Linked DNA regions of Microbulbifer sp. A4B17. The main gene of each other region encodes a partner of the protein of the gene in region 2 in a complex. Links are inferred from orthologs where the notes say so. Each region holds a gene or a part of one and is shown on either strand. Other genes may lie near its edges.

What was found.
Region 1: the proteins of sbcB (region 2) and ssb are in contact, whole or in part, in a crystal structure (PDB 3C94), measured with the Escherichia coli proteins. The link is inferred for Microbulbifer sp. A4B17 from one-to-one orthologs.

What each region holds. Positions count from the first base shown.
Region 1 is NZ_CP029064.1:624,928-635,508, reverse strand. The notes cover bases 1-2,983. They hold ssb (single-stranded DNA-binding protein), read right to left. Parts: upstream 1,813-2,983; coding sequence 1,189-1,812; downstream 1-1,188. Other genes in these bases: BTJ40_RS02870 (MFS transporter), read right to left, coding at 1,985-2,983; BTJ40_RS02880 (sugar nucleotide-binding protein), read right to left, coding at 325-1,173; fabB (beta-ketoacyl-ACP synthase I), read left to right, coding at 1-265. In the rest of the region: more of BTJ40_RS02870, read right to left, coding at 2,984-3,136; BTJ40_RS02865 (mannose-1-phosphate guanylyltransferase/mannose-6-phosphate isomerase), read right to left, coding at 3,227-4,633; excinuclease ABC subunit UvrA, read left to right, coding at 4,793-7,618; BTJ40_RS02855 (hypothetical protein), read left to right, coding at 7,706-8,305; 5-oxoprolinase subunit PxpA, read left to right, coding at 8,371-9,120; 5-oxoprolinase subunit PxpB, read left to right, coding at 9,117-9,845; BTJ40_RS02840 (biotin-dependent carboxyltransferase family protein), read left to right, coding at 9,858-10,581. UniProt on the Escherichia coli protein: Plays an important role in DNA replication, recombination and repair. Binds to ssDNA and to an array of partner proteins to recruit them to their sites of action during DNA metabolism. Acts as a sliding platform that migrates on DNA via reptation.
Region 2 is NZ_CP029064.1:1,012,709-1,023,843, reverse strand. What follows is about bases 8,191-11,135. They hold sbcB (exodeoxyribonuclease I), read right to left. Parts: upstream 10,417-11,135; coding sequence 8,965-10,416; downstream 8,191-8,964. Other genes in these bases: argS (arginine--tRNA ligase), read left to right, coding at 10,562-11,135; BTJ40_RS04485 (aspartate carbamoyltransferase), read right to left, coding at 8,191-8,853. Outside these bases: Na+/H+ antiporter NhaC, read left to right, coding at 206-1,672; BTJ40_RS04505 (DUF3549 family protein), read left to right, coding at 1,692-2,738; BTJ40_RS22120 (hypothetical protein), read left to right, coding at 3,215-3,409; pgi (glucose-6-phosphate isomerase), read left to right, coding at 3,729-5,354; BTJ40_RS04495 (slipin family protein), read right to left, coding at 5,410-6,174; BTJ40_RS04490 (nodulation protein NfeD), read right to left, coding at 6,229-7,641; more of BTJ40_RS04485, read right to left, coding at 7,837-8,190. UniProt on the Escherichia coli protein: Degrades single-stranded DNA (ssDNA) in a highly processive manner.

The DNA.
Region 1 (10,581 bases), 380 kb from region 2 along the record:
CGGAGATACAGTTCCGGCATTCGCCTCTACCAAATCTCTGACAGGGCACTCGCTGGGAGCTGCAGGGGTTCAGGAGGCCATTTACAGCCTGCTGATGATGCAGAATAACTTTATTGCTGCATCAGCCAATGTAGAGAACCTCGACCCCGCTGCGGAAGGCATGGACCTTGTCCGCCAGCTGCGTGAGACTGAAGTCAAACGGGCTATGTCCAATAGCTTTGGTTTTGGCGGAACTAATGCCTGCCTGATATTCGATAAAATCTAATCGAAATAAAAAGGGCGCCTCGCGGCGCCCTTTTTATTGACTGCACAACAGAAATCAAACTATTCCGGAGTTGCGTGCAGGCGCTCCAACCACAGCTCAACCTGGCGCGTCAGCCCCTGCCTCCAGCTACGCTGCTGAACACCAAAGACATCCCGCAGCTTGCCACAGGAAAGCACAATGCTGCGATCCTGCTTTTCAGCCTCATCCCCTAGTGAAGTAAATTGAGCAAAGCGCTCTTCATCGTAAAAAGCCTGGGCGCGTTCGACTACCTCCAAGGCAAACTCCATCGCTGTGCAACTATCAGAGCTACCGTAGTGATAAACGCCTCCTGCCTTGGCCCCGCTAGCGAGCTGCTGGGCAACCGCCACTGCGACACGAGCCATATCCACCACTGTTACTGGGTTGCCACTGTTCCTTCCATCCAGGGCTAAAGGCTCCCCAGACACAAAGTTGCGTAAAATACGCCCTAACAAGGCATCCTGACCACTGTCCACCATCCAGCCAAAACGCAAAATCGTCAGGTTTTGCAGCCCATTAAAGGCATCTTCGCAGGCCAGCCATTCGCGTCCACTCGGGGACTGTGGTTCTGCGGGCTCATCCTCGTCATAGCGGCGGCGCTCACCGCCAGAAAAAACTTGGTAGGATGAGAGGTGAATAATATGTTCACAGGGTGCAGCACAAAGCCGCTTACTCACCAGCAGTGACTCCGGCATGCCTCGATTGTCGGCACAGGCTGAAGCATTAATCACAATCGAGCCCGGCCTCAATTGATCGATTTCCCCGGGAGCCAGCTGCTGTAAGCGAAAGCCCGCGCGCTGCAGTCTCTTCTGCAGCGCGCCATCAATCTCATTACCTGCTGTGATAATGGCGACGGTATCCGGCATATAACCTGTATTCAATTCAGACACTGGAAAACCCAGTTCTTAGAACGGAATGTCGTCATCGAAGCTATTATCGAAGCCACCGGCAGGACCCTGGTTTGGCTGTTGCTGGGGCTGCTGGTTAGCTGGTGCCATCGGTGAGGGAGCGGTACGCCCCTGTCCGTATGCCTCCTGGCCGCCCTGCTGCTGGTAGCCACCCTGGAAACCGCCGCCCTGTTGGTCAAAACCGCTGGGACCACCCATCGGCTGGCCGCCACCCATCTGACCACCTGCGGCAGCGCCCATTCCAGCGCCACCCATACCCTGACCAAAGCCGCCCTGCTCACCGCGACCGTCCAACATCTGCATTTCGCTGGCAACGATTTCAGTAGTGTAGCGATCCTGGCCGGAATTTTTGTCCTGCCACTTACGGGTGCGTAGGGAGCCCTCTACATAAACTTTGGCCCCCTTGCGCAAGTACTCGCCGGCGATCTCAGCCAGGCGGTTAAAAAATACTACTCGGTGCCACTCAGTGCGCTCCTGCTGCTGGCCAGTCTGCTTGTCTTTCCAGCTCTCACTGGTAGCCAGGCTGATGTTGGTAACAGCACCGCCACTAGGCATATATTTGGTTTCCGGGTCATTCCCCAGATTACCGATCAGAATTACTTTATTAATACCCCTGGCCATGGCCCTCTCCTCTCGTCAACCCGGGCTCCACCCGGGGCAATAAACTATTTAAACAATCAATTAATCTATCAAGTGTTATGAAATACCGTCAGCGCTGCATTGCACCATTGGTAAATATTGTATTTTTATCCAGTAGGATACAATAGCGGCTCAGTGTTAGTAAGCGCTACCTTCACGCTCTCTCGCGCAAACCCCACCACAGCAACATCCATAGCAGCAGCACAGCCAAACCCAGAGCAGCAACTGCGGAAGCGCCCCCCAGACCGAACAGCAGGCCACCCAGGCTACCGCCGACAAAGGTGCCAAAGAACTGTAAAGTCGCATAGAGCCCCGTAGCTGCACCTCTCGCTTCCGCCGGAGCCTTCCTGGTTAGCTGCGCCGGCAGCAGGGCTTCAAGCAGGTTGAAACCGGTGAAGAACACTGCCAGTAAGACTACCAGCACCCAGGTGCTTGCAGACAACAAGGCCGCACTGCCACCGATCAAAGCTAAACAAGCAAAATTAAGCGCGAAAGGCACCCGATCACTTTTCTCTGCCGCCCTCATCATTGGCAACATCACCAGGAAGGTGCCGAGCATTAGCGGCCCATACAGTTTCCAGTGTTCGCTCGCCGGCCAATCCAATCTATCGACCAGCACCAGCGGCAAGGCAACGAACAATGCCGTGAGCAACAAGTGGGAAAAAAAGGCCCCGGAAACCAAGCGCCATACAAGGCCGCTTTTAACTACAGTATGAAAACCACTGCCATAAACTGCCGGGCGACGCGCTGCCTCAGGAGCAGGCACGACCCGCCACACCAAGAGGCCGCCCAGTAAAGCCAATCCAGCAGTGACCCAGAAAATCGCAGGTAAACCGCCGACTCCCGCCAGAGCGGGCCCAAGGATCACTGCCAACATAAATGCGATACCGATTGACGCTCCAATAATCGCCATCGCAATACCCCGCTTTTCATCGCGGGTTAAATCTGCAACCAACGCCATCACAGCAGCGGCAATCGCACCACACCCCTGTAGCACCCGCCCCACGATAAGGCCGTAAACCGAGTCGGTCAGCGCAGCGATAACACTGCCCAGGGCAAATAGTGCAAGGCCGGTATAAATAACCGGCTTGCGCCCCCAGCGATCGGACAGGAGCCCCAGAGGAATTTGGAGTATCGCCTGACTCAGGCCATAGGCACCCATTGCCAGCCCCAGCAGCATGGGCGTGCTATCGCGATAGCCCTCGCCGTACACAGTGAGAACCGGCAGGACCATAAACAGGCCCAGCATACGAAAGACATACAGGGAAGCCAGCCCACCCAGGGCGCGGCGCTCAATGGAATTCATGCAAATCCCGGAACAGCATCAAATAGGGCGCGCATTGTACAGTGAGCCGCCTCCCGGCTGTAGGGGAAACAGCACAACTTTTATCCACAACTAGTTACGACCGTACTCATCATCGAGGCGGACAATGTCGTCCTCCCCGAGATAACTGCCGGATTGCACCTCAATCAGCTCCAAGGGAATCGTACCGGGGTTCTCCAAGCGGTGGACCACCCCCAGGGGAATATAAGTCGATTGGTTCTCGGTGATCAGGACCTCTTCTTCACCTCGGGTAACCTTGGCGGTCCCCTGCACCACAACCCAGTGTTCAGCGCGGTGGTGATGCATTTGCAGGGATAACTGCTGGCCCGGCTTCACCACGATACGCTTCACCTGAAAGCGTGGACCCGCATCAATCGAGTCGTAATAGCCCCAGGGCCTATATACCTTGCGATGCCTTTGGGCCTCACTGCGGCCAGTGCTCTTAAGGTTACTGACCAGTTTTTTGACTTCCTGGACCCGTTGCCGGTCAGCGATCAGAAGCGCGTCGTCAGTATCAACAACAACCAGGTCGGATACACCGAGAAGGCTGACCAACCGGCTCTCACCACGCACCAGGCAGCGCTGGGAGTCTTCGAGCAACACATCGCCCTGGAGCAAATTGTCATTGGCATCGCGTTTTGCCAACTCCCACAGCCCCTGCCAGGAGCCTACATCGCTCCAACCCGCATCCATAGGTACAACTGCAGCGGATTCAGTCGGCTCCATTACTGCGTAATCCACAGACTCATCTGCGCAGGCTGCAAAAGCCTCTCTATCCACCCGGGTAAAATCCAGATCCCTCGCGGCACTCTGATAGGCACTGCGGCAGGCTGCGAGAATATCGGAACGGTACCGCTCCAACTCCTCCAGATAGCGGGAGGCGCGGAACAGGAACATGCCACTGTTCCACGAGTATTCCCCGGATGCCAGGTAAGACTCAGCGGTTTCAGTGTCCGGCTTTTCGACGAACTCCGCCACTTTCCAGGCAGTTTCCGCCAATTTATCCCCGCGCCGAATGTAGCCGTAGCCGGTCTCCGCCCGGGTCGGCACAATGCCAAAAGTGACCAGATGTCCCTGCTCTGCCAGGGCTCGAGCCGACTCTACAGATTCCTGAAAGTTTACCTCGTCGGAAACGGCGTGGTCTGCCGGTAATACCAGCAGTAAAGGATCAGTGCCGGACTCCAGTGCTGCCAGGGCAGCCAGGGCGATAGCCGGTGCAGTATTGCGCGCGCAGGGCTCCAGTAAAATGGACTGAGCACCGTGGCCGATTTCCTGCAATTGCTCGGCGGCGGCAAAGCGATGCTCTTCATTGCATACCAGTATCGGCGCCTGTAGTGGCTCAATGCCCTCCAGGCGCCTTAAAGTTGCCTGTAACATCGTCTCACCACCAATAAGGGGTAGGAACTGTTTAGGGTAGGCCTCACGCGAGAGTGGCCACAGGCGCGAGCCAGTGCCACCACAGAGAATCACAGGAATCATCGAATGCTATCTGCCTGAATGTCGGGTATTGCGAAAGACAATTTTCGCACATCAGGTGGCGAGTTTATACTTGACTGTTTTTCCGGCACCGCAGTTGTGATCGCCCCGCGCGGAGCAAGTCCGAGGCCCGGCCCAGTATTAGCAGCATATAGGTAGAGCGTGGACACGATTTATGTAAGGGGTGCTCGCACCCACAACCTGAAGAATATCGATCTGGACATTCCCCGCGATAAACTGATCGTTATCACCGGCCTGTCCGGTTCCGGCAAATCTTCCCTGGCCTTTGACACCCTTTACGCAGAGGGACAGCGCCGCTACGTGGAATCACTCTCCACTTACGCCCGTCAATTCCTGTCGATGATGGAAAAGCCGGATGTGGATACCGTCGAGGGATTGTCACCGGCCATTTCTATCGAGCAGAAGTCCACCTCTCACAACCCCCGCTCCACCGTGGGCACCATCACAGAAATCTATGACTACCTGCGACTGCTGTTCGCCCGGGTTGGAGAACCCCGCTGCCCCGAGCACGACGAACCTCTGCAAGCCCAGACGATCAGCCAGATGGTGGATCAGGTGCTGGCTTTACCGGAAGGCAGCAAGATTATGTTGCTGGCGCCGGTAGTTCGCGATCGAAAGGGTGAGCACCAGCACGTGTTTGAACAACTGCGCCGGGACGGGTTTGTGCGGGCACGGATCGACGGGGTTATCTGTGACCTGGACGACACCCCCAAACTGGATAAGCGCCGCAAGCACACCATTGAGGTGGTGGTAGACCGCTTTAAGGTTCGTGAGGATCTGCAACTGCGTTTGGCGGAATCCTTCGAAACCGCTCTGAATCTCACCGACGGTATCGCCTCCATCAGTTTTATGGATGGAGACCAGGAAGATCGTCTCTTCTCTGCCCGCCACGCCTGCCCCGTCTGTGACTACTCACTGGATGAGCTGGAACCGCGCCTGTTCTCCTTCAACAACCCCGCCGGTGCCTGCCCCAGCTGTGACGGCCTGGGCGTCAAACAGTTCTTTGATGAAGACAAGGTAATTATCGATTCGGAAAGCAGTATTTCCGAGGGCGCCATTCGCGGTTGGGACAGACGCAATATTTACTATTACCACATGCTCGACTCCCTCGCCGAGCACTACGGTTTCGATCTGGATAAGCCCTGGAAAAAATTACGCAAAGCCCACCGCAAGGTTATCCTGCAGGGCAGTGGCGACGAAGAAATCGACTTCAGCTACGTCAATGATCGCGGCGATGTCACCGTGCGCCAGCACACCTTCGAGGGCATTATCCCCAACTTCCAGCGCCGCTACCGGGATACCGAATCCCAATCGGTTCGGGAGGAATTAGCCAAGTATCTGAGCACACAAAAATGCCCAGAGTGTCACGGTACCCGCCTGCGCCGCGAGGCCCGTCATGTCTTTGTGGATAACCGCACCCTGGCACAAATCACTGAGCTGCCTGTAGGCGATGCGTTCGAGTACTTCGACCACGAGCTGACGTTTAAAGGCGCCCAGAAAGAGATTGCCGATAAGATTCTCAAAGAGCTGCGCGATCGATTCCGCTTCCTCGTCGATGTTGGCCTGAATTACCTGACCCTGAACCGCAGTGCAGAAACCCTCTCCGGCGGTGAAGCGCAGCGCATCCGTCTCGCCAGCCAGATCGGCGCCGGCCTCGTGGGCGTAATGTATATTCTCGACGAGCCATCTATCGGCCTACATCAGCGAGACAACGAGCGTCTGCTCAACACCCTCACTCACCTGCGCGATATCGGCAACACCGTTATCGTGGTAGAGCACGATGAGGATGCCATTCGCAGTGCCGACTTTATTGTCGATATTGGCCCCGGTGCCGGTGTCCATGGTGGAGAAGTCGTGGCAGCGGGTACCGCCGATAAAATTGCCAAGTGTAAAAAATCCCTCACCGGTCAATACCTCTCCGGCAAAAAGAAAATTGCCGTACCGGAAGAGCGCTACGTACCCGACTCGGACTATTTGCTGCGCCTCGAAGGCGCCAGTGGAAATAATTTACAGGACGTCGACCTTGAGATCCCGGTAGGATTACTTACCTGTGTTACCGGTGTATCGGGCTCTGGTAAATCCACCCTGATTAATACAACCCTCTATCCACTTGCAGCTACTGCACTTAACAAAGCAACAACCCTTAAAGCCTCCCCTTATAAGGAGGTGCACGGCCTGGAGCACTTCGACAAATGCGTGGATATTGATCAGAGTCCTATCGGGCGCACTCCTCGCTCAAACCCAGCAACTTATACCGGTATTTTTACCCCAATTCGCGACTTGTTTGCCGGCACCCAAGAGGCCCGTTCACGGGGCTATAAACCTGGACGCTTCAGCTTTAACGTCAAGGGTGGGCGCTGTGAAGCCTGCCAGGGCGATGGGGTGATTAAGGTGGAAATGCACTTCTTGCCGGATGTCTATGTACCCTGCGATACCTGCCACGGTAAACGCTACAACCGCGAGACCCTGGAGGTGCACTACAAGGGCAAGAATATCCACGAAGTATTGGAAATGACCGTGGAAGATGCACGGGAATTCTTTGACCCAGTGCCTGCAATCGCGAAGAAATTGCAAACCCTGATAGATGTAGGGCTCTCCTATATCAAGCTTGGTCAGGCTGCCACCACTCTCTCAGGAGGTGAAGCCCAACGGGTAAAACTCTCCCGCGAACTATCCAAACGGGACACTGGGCAAACCCTGTACATCCTCGACGAACCGACTACCGGCCTGCACTTTGCCGATATCCAATTACTACTGGATGTTCTACATCGCCTGCGCGATCACGGCAATACCATCGTAGTGATCGAACACAATCTGGATGTGATCAAAACTGCGGACTGGATAGTAGACCTGGGCCCGGAGGGTGGATCTGGCGGTGGACAAATTATTGCCACAGGGACACCTGAGGATGTCGCAGAAATGGACGTTTCCCATACCGGGCGTTTTCTAAAAACAATGCTGAACTGATTAAATAAGAAAGGATACCGAACTATCAATCGGCATCCTTTTTTATCAGCTCACTTGAAAATAACTAGTAGATAGGTGCAACAAGATATGAAGTTATTCAATCGCGACCGCTTAAATTTAGTGATCGCGGTAAGTGCAATTATGATTTCTCTGGCGTCCTTTTATGCCACCTATTTACAAGCCAGAGCTGCCAATCAACAAGTCAAAATAATGACAATGCCGGTTATTCAGTTCAGCCATGAGAACTATGACGAAGAGAGTAATCGAAACTTGATCACCTTTAACTTCCACAATGCCGGGTCCGGACCCGCCATCCTAAAGTCCGTTAGCTTCAAATATAAAAATACAGAATACTCAAGTACCCATGCTTTTTTACAAGCCTGCTGCCAGGAGGAGCATAAAATGATGATGGGTAAATATAATAAAAACCTTAAAAATCATCACCCTCCCCTTGATGAGGGATTTCAAAGTTCATCAGAAATAAATGGAGTTATCATTCCCGCACAGTCGGAGTATCCTTTCTATTCTTTAAGTCGTGGCACTGCAACTTCTGAACTATGGGAAAAAGTTGATAAAGAGAGATGGAACCTTTCAATTTCTGCCTGCTTCTGTTCTCCGCTGGGAAATTGCTATGAATCAAATTCAAAGAAAATCTCTATGGAAGTAAACCAGTGCCCAGACAATTAACCACCTTACCAGGCAGATTCTAAACGCTTAAGCCATTTCAAATTTAATACAAGCAGGATGCCACAGTGAATATTGATATAAACTGCGACCTGGGTGAAGGTACTGATTTGCACAGCTGTGACAGGGACGCCCAAATCATGCCATTTATTTCCCGCTGCAATATAGCTTGCGGCGGTCACGCTGGCACTCCCGAGATCATGAGCAGATCGATCGAAAACGCTCTCCAAAACAGCTTAAAAATTGGCGCTCACCCCAGCTATCCCGACCGGAAAAATTTTGGCCGAAAATCTTTAGCTATATCTAAGAAAAAATTACTTGACTCTCTTTGCGAACAAATAGGCCAACTGGAAAATATTGCACAAGAGCTTGGAGCAAAGCTGGATCATATTAAGCTACATGGCGCTCTCTATAACGATGCAGAATCAAATATCGAGTTAGCCAAGAGTATTATTAGGCTATTTAATGAAGTTTATCCTTCCCTAAAAATTGTGGGATTAGCCAACGGTGCTATGCAATTCGCTGCCTCCGAAAAAAGTAAATCAATCATTCGCGAAGGCTTTATGGACAGGCAATATCTAAACAAAAGCCAGCTAGCTCCTCGCTCGCTGACAAATGCAATTATTACTGAGACAGAAAAGTGCCTTGAGCAGGCAGTCTGCCTGGCAAAGGGTTTGCAATTTAAAGATTATCATGGTGGCAAACTACAATTTTTCGTAGATACTATCTGCCTTCACAGTGATAACCCCCAGGCTCCAGTTATTGCAAAGCAGCTCAAGCAACACCTCAAAGCAAACGGCGTGAGCATAGCTCGGTGACACACTCTGGCCCTCAAATGCCACTGGCTATTATTGCTAACGGAGATTGCGCCGTAGATATTCGATTCTCCGGCGAACCTTGCGAGGCACTAAGCCGGACGATCATAGGCTTAAGAGTAACTATTTTAGAGCAAGCCTATCCTGGTATTATTGATATAGTTCCTGCATATCAATGCCTGACAGTTATTTTCAACCCCTCTGTTTGTAATCATACAACTCTTTATAAACTGCTAACGAAAGCTACCGAAGAATTCCTTAGCGGCCCTGTATCCACCCCGAAAAAATCTCGGATAGTACGCATTCCCGTATGCTATGAAGAGGGATTCTCTCCCGACCTGAAAGCTTTAGCAGAGCACGCCGAATTATCCATACAGGAAATTATTGAGCGGCACACTGCACGGCGTTATTTGGTCCATATGCTGGGATTTACCCCAGGCTTTTTGTACCTTGGAGGGCTTGATCCAAAACTCTATTGTCCAAGAAAAGAAACTCCCCGAACCAAAATACCCGCAGGTGCAGTCGGTATTGGCGGAAAGCAAACGGGTATCTACCCTCAATCCACACCAGGTGGCTGGCAAATTATCGGTCAGACACCGCTTAACCTCTTTCAACCATCCAAACCCTCCCCCTTTATCGCTGCACCTTTGGATGAAATCGAGTTTTACGCTATAGACTCTCAGGAATTCTACAAACTATCCCAGCGCGATAAAAATAATCCACCCTAAAGAGGAGAACCAATGGGTATTCGCTTTCTTCGTGCAGGACTACAGACAAGTATTCAGGACCTCGGTCGTTCGGGCCTGATGAACTTTGGAATCCCCTGGGGAGGAGCAGCCGACTCCTTATCAATGAAAATTGCTAACTTGCTACTGGAAAACCCTCTAGGAAATCCAACTTTTGAAATCTCCTTACTCGGCCCTAAAATCGAATTCCTCTGTGATCTCAGTATCGCTATAGCCGGAGGGCAATTCAGTGGCTCACTAAATAACGATCCGATTGATAATTTCAGGACCTATAAGATCAAATCTGGTGATATTTTGGATATTTCCCAGGCGGCTTCTGGCGCAAGAATCTATCTTGCAGTTTCCGCACAAATAGACACACCCATTATATTAGGCAGCTCAGCAACTCATATCATCAGTAAGTTTGGCGCAAATAATGGCAAGCCAATAACTTCTGGTGAAGTGATTCAGCTAAAAGAAATCCGCATTGCAAAAGAAGCTGTACTCGATAAAAAGTTTCACATCAACTACTCACATAACTCACACCTGCGAATCGTCGCTGGGCCAGAGCGCGATTCATTCCCAAGGGAGTTTATTGAGCATTTCCACCAGTCAATTTACCAGGTGTCTGCCCAAAGCAATCGCATGGGTATACGCCTATCCCCTAAAAGCTCCACAGAATTAAGAAAAATAGAACCTGTCAAAATACAATTGTTATCTTCCGGACTCTACCCTGGCA
Region 2 (11,135 bases):
GCCAGCACCGGACCCGACCAGATACTTGACCCCAGTGATAAATTCAGTTTCGACGACCAGGTCAGCGTCAAAATGCATGGCGGGTGCGATGATACAAAGTGGACTTCACCGCCCCAAGCTATGAGAATAAGGCTACAACCGTCGCCGACGGCAAAACAACGATAACGAATACGGCGCTAGCCACGCAGTCAAGCAGGAGTTCACCTTGTCTCAATCCAACCCCAGCTCAGAGCCGCGCTCTCCCAGCTTAACGGACGCCCTGATCCCTCTGGGGATTCTCGTCGCCCTGTTGTCACTATCCGTATATTTCTACGGTGCAGACTCCTCCTACGGTCCCAATCAAATAGCGCTATTGCTCTGTGCCTGCGTTGTGGCCCTGATGGGAATGAAGAACGGACACAGCTGGAACGACATGGAAGGCGGGATGCTCCATGGCATTGGCCTGGTATTTGGCGCTATCCTGATCCTACTGTCTGTAGGTGCACTTATCGGTAGCTGGATTCTGGCCGGCACAGTGCCTTCCATGATCTATTACGGCGTGCAGATTCTGTCGCCACAGTGGTTCTACGCCGCCAGCTGTATTATTTGTGCCGTAGTAGGCCTGAGTATTGGCTCCAGCTGGACCACAGCGGGCACCTTGGGTGTGGCACTGATGGGAATCGCCGGCGCACTGGGCCTATCCCTCGAGGTCACTGCCGGAGCAGTAATCTCTGGCGCCTACTTCGGCGATAAGATGTCCCCGCTATCTGACACCACCAACGTGGCCGCAGCGGTAACATCCAATGATCTGTTCCAGCATATTCGTCATATGATGTCCACAGCGATCCCGGCCTTCGCGATCGCCCTGGCGGTTTTCGCTTTCCTGGGTTTTACCTCTGAAGCCAGTTCTGCCTCCGCAACTGATATCGAATCATTGCTCACCGCCCTTAGCAGCGAGTTCAAAATTTCCCTGGTTAGCCTGCTGCCTTTGGTCTTGTTGCTAGCAATGGCTTGGCGCAAAGTCCCCGCTTTCCCAACATTGATCATTGGCTCCCTGGTTGGCTGTGCCATCGCACTGATTTTCGAACCAGAAGCCGCCCGTCGCCTCGGTGGCGGCGAAGGCGCACTGGCCCCCCTGAAGGGAGCCTGGTACAGCCTGTTCGACGGCTATAAGTCCACTTCCACCAACGAGAACGTGGCTGCATTGCTGTCCAAAGGCGGTATGAGCAGCATGCTCAACACCGTATGGCTGATCACCTCCGCCATGGCCTTCGGCGGAGCTATGGAGCGGGCCGGATTCCTACAGGTCATCGTCCAGGGAGTTTTGTCACTGGTTAAAACAGTGGGCGGCCTGGTAACTGCCACCGTATTCACCTGCTTTGGCATGAACCTGGCCGCTGGCGATCAATACATGGCGATTATTATTCCAGGCCGTATGTTCCGCGAAGCCTTCAAGGAAAAGGGCCTGCACGGGCTTAACTTGTCCCGCACCCTCGAGGATTCTGGCACCATCACCTCAGTGCTGATTCCCTGGAATACTTGCGGAGCCTTTATGGCTGCAACGCTGGGTATTGCTACCTGGCAGTATTTACCTTTTGCCCTATTCAATATTATCTGCCCCCTGTTGGCGATCGCCTATGGCTGGTTGCACTTTAAACAGAAGCCCATTTCTGTAGCGGCTACGGCATCTTAAGGAAATAGATAAACCCCCTATGAGTGAAAGCGGTACCCTAAGCGCCCTGATCGAGCAGGCTGATTTCAAATTGCGCTGGTTCGATCTGGGCCGGCGCTTGCAGTCGGTTTCAAAATCCACTGCGGCAGCCTTCGAAGCAGGTCTGGCTCCCTGGCCACACCCATACTTGCGCCAGGCCTGGACAGGCCTGCTACTGCAACCGGCCGAAGGCGGTGAACCCATCGTCTGGTTCCTGCGCTTTCCGCTGGACGAGCAGGGCAAGCTGCAACTTCAAGCCCGGGATGGATTGCTTCGCGCTCTGGCACAGGAGCTCAAGCAGGGGCCCGCTTCTGAATCTGCTATGCAACTGGACCAGCTGCTGCAGCAAAGTGGCTTGCTGTTTACCCCGTCAACTGAGCGGCAGGCAGCATTCCACTCCCAAACAGCGCTTCTGCTGGGCCGCCAGCCCAGCGAACATTACGAGTCTGTCCTGCGCTATTTTGGCGACCCGGAAAATCACCGCTGGGATAATCTTGCATTGCAAGGTATCGCCGACCTTGCAGCCCGCTGGGAAAAAGAGAGCGCCCTTTTATTGCGCCAGATCGGCAAAGTAGCGGCTCCGGTGTTTATTAACCTCTGCCATTGCATGGAAAACCAGTCAGTCGACCACCGTCTCGCCACTGCCATTATTGAGCGGGCTGAACAGGAGCTGTCAGCAAGCACACCGGATATATCTGTCGTTGCAGCTGCAGTCAGGGCTATCTCCCACTCCCCAGCTGTTGGGTTAAGGCAGGCATTTATACAGTCACTTTTGGCTGAGAGTATCAGCAACCAGAATAAAGAATTGCTGGCCGCAATGGGCAGCCGCTGCGTCGCAGATTTAGAGCTGCCGGAACTGGCCAGCCTATGGGTTGGCAAACTGGCCGAGATCGCTGAGCAACAGACTTTTAATTTGTTGCTCTCTGACTTAATGTTCATTCCACAAGTGCGAACAGCTTTATTAACCGGGCTGCGTGACCCGGCAAGGAAAGAAAGTCTTGCAGTAGCGTTTGGCAACTTTCTGCATGGACCCAAGCCAACGCACTAAAGAGGAAGGAAGTAACTACCCCCCTTCCAGGGCAGCCCCGTCAATAAAAAAATACATTCGCGACTAAGAATTTTTTTGTAGAAAAAATTCTTAGTCGCGAAGTCGATTTATTTACACGTCAAAAAATTAAAGCTCCACCCCATCCAGCTGTATTGGCGACCAAAATAATAATTCTTAGCGTGCTTCCCCGGTAATCGGCACCACCAAATCTTTGCACGTAGAATAAACCATCAAAAATCACCACTGAAAAATGGCGAGACAAACCACATTGTTTAAAAAACCCATTATTTAAGTAGTTTTTTCAAATAAATTGGCGCGCCTCTTTTCATAACTTGATCATTGACAGACATTTATACTCAACGCCTATTACACTCAAATAGGCGGTACCTTTGTAGAACAGATTTTACAAAGCTGACCAACAGGTGACGTTTTATTGGCTATGCTAATGGCTAACATCAACGGAAAGGAGTTAGGGGATGAATTTCACTCCAGCCAAGTACTTAATTGGAATTATCAGTGCACTGGTTCTTGCAGGTTGCTGTAGCCCTCCGGCACCTCCAGCTTACTGCCCTCCTGGCGCTGAACAAATTCCTCTATCCATGGCTTGTCCTGCAGATGCCGACTGCTGGATGGCTTCAGACAGAGTGCGCTGCATGAAGGTGGTCAAGTAAAATCTTTTCTTGCACGACAGTGTGGTGATTCATACTAAATGAAGTTTTGACCAAATCACTGCTGACAGACACCCGATTTACAAAGCCTTATTTAGTATGAATCACCACAAAATGCCGCTCCAACGAGCGGCATTTGTCTTTCCCCACACAGTTCCTTATCTCCAAACATCACCTGTAATAGACTGTGATGTCCGCGGCGCTGGCCCGGTAAAGAAAATGCCGTTAGCATTGCCGCCCATCTATAACGAATAAAATTTGATTTGTATAAGTTTTAGCCAAATGGCAATAAAAGGCTCAGAAGAGAACCCAACCAAATACTATGACTAGTGAAACCCTGGCTTTAAGCCGTGTAGCGGCCATCGCACGTTTGAAGTCCCATTTCGAGCAACATAAGTGGTCCTTGCGGGAGCTGTTTGCAACTGATCCACAACGGACAGAAAAATTTAGTGCAGAGGCAGCCGGTATTTACCTGGATTACAGTAAAAACCATCTGCGTGAAGATACACTGAAACTACTGTTGGACTATGCCGAAGAGCAGGGCCTGAACAACCAAATAGCTGCATTACTGAGCGGCGCTAGTGTCAACAATACCGAGCACCGCCCCGCCCTGCATACCGCACTACGGTTCCTGGGGAAACCACAGACAGAGCAGGATCGCGCGGTAAAAGATTGCCGCGAGCAAATGAAACAGTTTGCCGAGTCGGTGCACAATCATAGCTGGCGCGGCTTCTCAGATAAACCGATCCGCCAAGTCGTTAATATTGGTATTGGCGGTTCCGATCTTGGTCCACGCATGGCGGTAGAGGCTTTGAGCCCTTGGCACAAAGACTCTATTGATGTGCACTTCGTAGCAAATGTCGATGGCGCAGACCTCAGTGATACCCTGGCTGGTCTCGATGCGGAAGAAACCCTTTTTGTGATTGCTTCCAAATCCTTTTCCACTCTGGAAACACGCGAAAATGCATTGTCCGCTCGCCGTTGGGTGTTATCCGCAGGCTGTGATGAGTCACAGTTGGCCAAACACTTTGTCGCAGTGAGCAGCAACATTACCGCTGCACAGGATTTTGGAATAGCCCCTGAGAATATTTTCCCAATGTGGGATTGGGTTGGTGGGCGCTACTCGCTCTGGTCTGCTATCGGCACCCCCATTGTTCTCGCCTGTGGCTATGAGGTTTTCCAACAGCTTTTACAGGGCGCCAATGCGATGGATCAACACTTCGCCAGTGCCCCGCTGAAATCCAACCTTCCTGTGCTGATGGCTCTAACCCAATTCTGGTATCGCCAATGCTGGAATACCACCAGCCAGGTCGTATTGCCTTACGCGCAACGTCTGGCCAGGCTCCCCGCCTGGTTACAACAGCTGGATATGGAAAGCCTGGGTAAAAGTGTCGACAAAGACGGACAGGCTTTGGGGTATCCCAGCGGCAGTGTTATCTGGGGCAGTGAAGGCACCAACGGCCAGCACTCTTTCCATCAGCTGCTGCACCAGGGAACAGACCTTATTCCGGCGGACTTTATCGCAGTCAAGGAGCCGACATCAGAGTTGATCGAACAGCACCGCTGGCTGCAAGCCTGTTGTATTAGCCAGAGCCAGGCATTATTGCGCGGCAAGAGTCTGCATGAAGCCCGCCAGGAGCTTGAGGAAGCCGGACACACCCATCGCGAAGCCCACGCCCTGGCTCCCCATAAAGTAATCCCCGGCAACCGCTCAAGTAACACCCTTATTCTGGAAAAGTTAGATCCTTTCCATCTGGGCTCCCTGTTAGCCCTCTACGAGCACAAAGTTTACGTTGGCGGCTGCCTGTTGGGTATCAACCCATTCGATCAATGGGGTGTCGAACTTGGCAAACAGCTTAGTTCAAAAATCCATAGGGCCGCCAAGGGAGAAATACCCCAGGATGACTGGGATAGTTCAACCCGCAGCCTGATGAAAAAATTACTCTAGATTCAATAAAAAGGCCGCATTTAAAATGCGGCCTTTTTTATTAGCTGGAAAATCGTTAACTGGAAGCAGAGCCCCGTTTAAGCATTGGCTCAATTAAATCCAGGGGCAGCGGGAACACAATTGTGGAACTGTTATTTTCTCCGGCAATATCTATCATGGTTTGCATATAGCGCAAAGTAATCGCATTGGCATTTTGCGACAATTGATTTGCTGCCTCAGTCAGTTTTAAAGCCGCCTGGGCCTCACCCTCCGCATGTATGACCTTAGCTCGCCGCGCACGCTCCGCTTCCGCCTGCTGTGCAATAGCCCGCACCATACTTTCATCCAAGTCGATATGCTTAATCTCAACGTTGGTAACTTTCACGCCCCAGGCATCTGTCTGCTCATCGAGAATCTTTTGGATATCCACATTGAGCTTATCCCGCTCGCATAACATTTCGTCCAATTCATGTTTACCCAGTACCGAACGCAAGGTAGTCTGGGCTAACTGGCTTACGGCCTCATGGTAAAACTCTACATTAATAATCGCAGACTGCGGATTAACAACACGGTAGTAAACAACCGCATTTACTTTAACTGAAACATTATCCCGGCTGATAACATCCTGGGTGGGGACATCCATAACCACTGTGCGCAAATCCACACGTTCCATGGTTTGGATAATGGGAATAATGATGATCAGCCCGGGCCCCTTAACTGTTTGAAAACGCCCCAGGAAAAAGACAACGGCGCGCTCATACTCCCGTAAAATACGAATGGCATACATCAGCAGCAGTATGAGTGCGACTATCAGTATCCCAAAAAAATAACTGATCATCATTTCAATTCTCCCTATTTTTCGCCAAAAAAACTGAGCCCTCAGTGACTCAAATTATCACTGTGCTTTTTCAGCCTCTACATGCAGAACCAATCCATGCTCAGCCACTACGCGAACCCTCTGCCCTTTTTGCAGCGGCTGATCACAAGTAGCACGCCAGATCTCTCCATCGAGATGCACAAGGATTTCCCCATTCTTGACCTGTGAAACTACAGCTGAACGTCCCACAAAAGCTTGATCTGCTGGAACATTGGGCTGCCGCAGGCTACGCCCCACGGCTGTTAACAGCATTAATAAAAATAAGCCGCTAACCCCGGCAATCGCACCAATAAGCTGCTTGGAAACCTGCATTCCCGGCACATCACTGTCAATCAGCATCACCGAACCAATCACCAGCGCAATAATTCCCCCGATACCCAAGGCACCGAAGCTTGGCATGAACACTTCTCCAACAATTAACAGGGCGCCAACAATAATTAGTGCGAGACCCGCATAATTAATCGGCAGCACCTGGAGGGCGTAAAATGCCAAGAGAAGACAGATAACCCCGACAATACCAGGAACAAAAGCGCCGGGACTGTATCCTTCGAAAATCAATCCATAGATACCTACCAGTAGTAAAATATAGGCCACTTGTGGATTAGTGATCAGGGCTAATAATTCGTTGCGCCAATCCGGCTCATAACTCTCTGTCTGCAATTCAGTAATATTTTCCGGAATCGTGAAATCACCGGAATCAAGTAATACCTTTCGCCCGGCAACCTGGCGCAATAAATCGGCATCGTTATCGGCGACAATATCGATAACATTCATTTTTAGTGCTTCAGAGGATGTCAGGGTAGCCGCCTCACGGACTGCTTTCTCCGCCCAATCCGCATTGCGACCGTGGCGCTGGGCCAACCCCCGGATAAAAGCGACTGAGTCATTGACGACCTTTCGCTCCATGGCCGTCCCGGCAGGAGGTTTTTCCTTATCCTCCTCTTCGTCATCCTCCTCTTTTTCCTTTTTTTCTTCCTGCTTGCCTCCCGGCATAGGTGTACCCTGGGGCCCGCCCATTTGTACCGGCGTTGCCGCGCCCAGGGTGGTCGCAGGAGCCATAGCCGCAATCTGGCTTGCGTAGAGAATATAAGTTCCCGCGCTGGCTGCACGGGCACCGGAAGGGTAGACATAAGTGGCAATAGGTATTGGGGAAGCGAGAATATGCTGGATAATATCTCTGGAAGCTGCGTCTAAACCGCCGGGCGTATCCAGGTGCAAGATCACCAGCTCAGCGCCTTGCTCTATCGCCTCTTTTGTTGCCCGTTTGAAATAATCCGTCGTCGCAGGACCTATAGCACCGTTAATCTTGAGTATGGCTACGTGGGGAAAAGTCTCTTCCTGTGCGGCACTTTTGCACACAAAAAAGCTGAGCAGCAGCGCCAGGGAAACCAGGCTGCGAAAGAACAAAACGGGCGAATTCTGCTTCGACATGCATCCATCCCTGATGCGACATCTGGCTCAACGCCAATATTTGGATATTGAGTGCCACAGCGAAATAGCAAAATCACTTTAGCATTCACGGCACCCTAGACCGGAAACAAAAAACCCCGGCTAATTCCATCAGATTAACAGAATTAGCCGGGGCCTTGTTTATTTCCACTGGGATTTACGCCCAGTTGAGTAGTTTTATACCCGATTGCGTCGGCTATACCAGTTCACATCGCGGGAATATTTATCTACCTGATTCTCAACACCCAGCAACATGGCAAACAGGGCCATACGCACCAGTAAGCCATTGTCGGTCTGGCGGAAAATCGCCAGGCTCGGATGTTCATTCAGGTCGGTATCCAGTTCGTTCGCCTCTGCGCGTGAATCCCGCGGCAGAGGATGCATGATTACCGTGTTAGGCTCTGCGTGGCGAGTAAAAATTGCCTTGTTCAGGCGGAATCGCCCACGGTAGCGGTTGGCCTCTTCCTGAGAGGCAAAACGCTCCTCCTGGATACGGGTGGAGTAAACGATATCCACATGGGAGATCGAGGACTCCAACTGATCTGTAACCACCACCTCATGCCCCGCCTCGCGCAACATCTCCACAATCGATTCGGGCATAGCCAGTTCCGGTGGAGAGACCAGAGTAATCTGCACCTTGCCGAATAAGCACAACAGTTTACACAGTGAGTGTACGGTGCGACCGTGTTTTAGATCCCCGATCATGGCGATACGGAAATCATCCAGGGTGCGACCGTGCGCAGCCAGCTCCTTGCGAATCGTATAGAGGTCCAACAGTGCCTGGGTGGGGTGTTCATTGGCACCGTCACCGCCATTGACCACCGGCACACGACTCGCTTCCGCAAATTCAGCCACCGACCCCTCTTTTGGGTGGCGCATACAGATCACGTCGCTATAGCCCGATAGCACTCGGGCGGTGTCGTAAAGGGATTCACCCTTTGCCATAGCGCTGGCAGTAATTCCTACCGTTTCACGTACAGTACCGCCCAACAGGTTAAAGGCGGCTCCAAAGCTCAGGCGGGTACGGGTGCTCGGCTCCATAAACATATTACCGAGAATCGCCCCCTCCAATACACGGGTTACCTTTTCGCGCTGTGCGTAGGGGGTCATAGAGTCAGCCACATCAAACACGCGCTCTATGTCGGCACGCTCAAATTGGCTGACGGACAGAATGTTGGCTCCGATAAAGTCCATGGTTACTCCAGTGGTTGCGCCTTATGGGCGCCGGGTATTCGCGAGCGGCATTCTACTCGGGCACTACGACAGAGCCCAGTGGAAGAATGGCTGCTGGCGCGATTCGACACATTAAGCGAGTAAGCTATCGCCCCAGTTTTCCAGTTCTGTAATCAATGAGATGCGCTCCGGGTGCTGTACCCGCAGCTCAGACAGCTGGCGGAAGTAATCTTCCAGGGTGATTGAAGCCCCAGCGGTAGCGTCGGTTAAGCGCTGGAAACACCAGATCTGCCAGCGCTGATGCTCTTCTTCAGACAGGGTCTCGGGGAAATTGCGCGCCCGCATACGGAATAGCAGCTCGGGTAGGCGCTTATCGGCGAAAGGCACTTCACCCGCCAAGGCTTCCGGACCTCGGGCCGCCAGTCCACGGTGCAGTTCACGGCAGATATCCCGATCAGAGTCGCTGAGGAATCCACCGTAAAGGTCCGCTTCCACATCTCTCTCAGGGAATTCCCGGTCCAGGAATACGTTGTGCAGCTTTTCCGTCAAATCAATATCTTTGAGCTTCTGCCAGTTCTCCTCACAGGTTGTGCGATCGATACCCAGCTCAGCGGCGCGCTTGTCATCCAGCATATTTGCAGGCGCCAATACCGGGCACTTGTTCAAATGCACCAGTTTCAGCCCTACCGGCAACTCGCCCTCACCCAGCTTGTCGCGGGAGGTGTATAGGCGCTCTCGCAGAGTGTCTGCATCCAGGCTGAGTAACGGCTCGGGGTCCATCGCCAGGTTGGCAACAATAACCGCATTGCGATTAACCGGGTGACTGGCCAAGGGCATCACATAGGTCAAGTGACCATGGTTAGCAGAGACCTTGCCGGAAATATGCAATAGCGGACGGCGCTCGCGCATATCGATCATCTTGGCGGCCTCCTGCTTGCGGCGCAGGCGGAACACATAATCGTACAGCTTTGGCTGCTGTTTGCGGATCAGCCTCGCCATATCAATGGTGGCGTGTACATCCGACAGTGCATCGTGGGCGCCTTCGTGGGAGATCCCATTGGCAGCGGTCAACTCTTCCAGGCGGAAGGACGGCGCACCGTCCTTACGGGTGGGCCACTGGATTCCCTCTGGGCGCAGGGCGTAGGTGAGGCGCACCATATCAATAATGTCCCAGCGGCTGTTGCCGGAGCGCCATTCCCGCTCATAGGGATCGAGCAGATTGCGATAAAGGGTGTAGCGAGTTACCTCGTCATCAAAACGCAAACTGTTGAAACCCACCCCACAGGTGCCCGGCGCACCCAGTTCGGCGAGAATACGCTGGATAAACTCTATTTCCGGCACTCCGTTGGCCAGGGCTTTCTGCGGGCTAATGCCAGTCACCAGGCTCGCCATCGGCTGCGGCAGGCAGTCCACTGAAGGGCGGCAATAAATCATCAATGGCTCGCCGACGATATTCAGTTCTTCGTCGGTCCTGATACCGGCAAACTGCGCCGGCTTGTCGGCACCCGGGTCTGTACCCCAGGTTTCATAATCGTGCCAATAAAGTGTGGTAGAACTCACGGTACCTCCATAATTTGGCGGCATCATACCACCGAGAACCTCCTCGTCTGGACACCCAAGTCGAGATTTCGAGCACTCCGGACCAACTCCTTTGCCAACGCTGGTTGCAAAGCCGCCACCGCCCATTAAAATTCGGCGTTTCCACGAATTTAAGACAGCACTTCACTCTATGAATATTCGCCAGCTCCTCACCGACAAATTCCAGGCCGCCATGCTCGCCGCCGGTACCCCCGAAGAATGCGGCCCGATTGTGGCACCTGCGAAGAAAGCCGGATTTGGCGACTACCAGGCCAATGGCGCTATGGGCGCTGCCAAGCGTATGGGCACCAACCCGCGCGAGCTGGCTGGCAAGATCCTTGAGCAGCTGGATAAAGGCGATATGATCGAAAAGGTCGAGATCGCAGGCCCCGGTTTCTTGAATATTCACTTGAGCGAACAGTGGCTGAGCCAGCAGCTATTGGCCGCCCAAGGCGACAAGCGCCTGAATATCGCCACAGCTGAAGAGCCCAAGACCGTAGTCATCGACTATTCCCACCCCAACCTGGCCAAGGAAATGCACGTAGGCCACCTGCGCACCACCATTATCGGTGATGCCCTGGCACGACTGTTGGAGTTCCAAGGTCACAAAGTAGTTCGCCAAAATCATATGGGCGACTGGGGCACCCAATTCGGCATGTTGCTGGCACACCTTTCCGACAAGCTGGCAGACAGTGATGCAGAAGTGGCACTGGCCGATCTGGAAG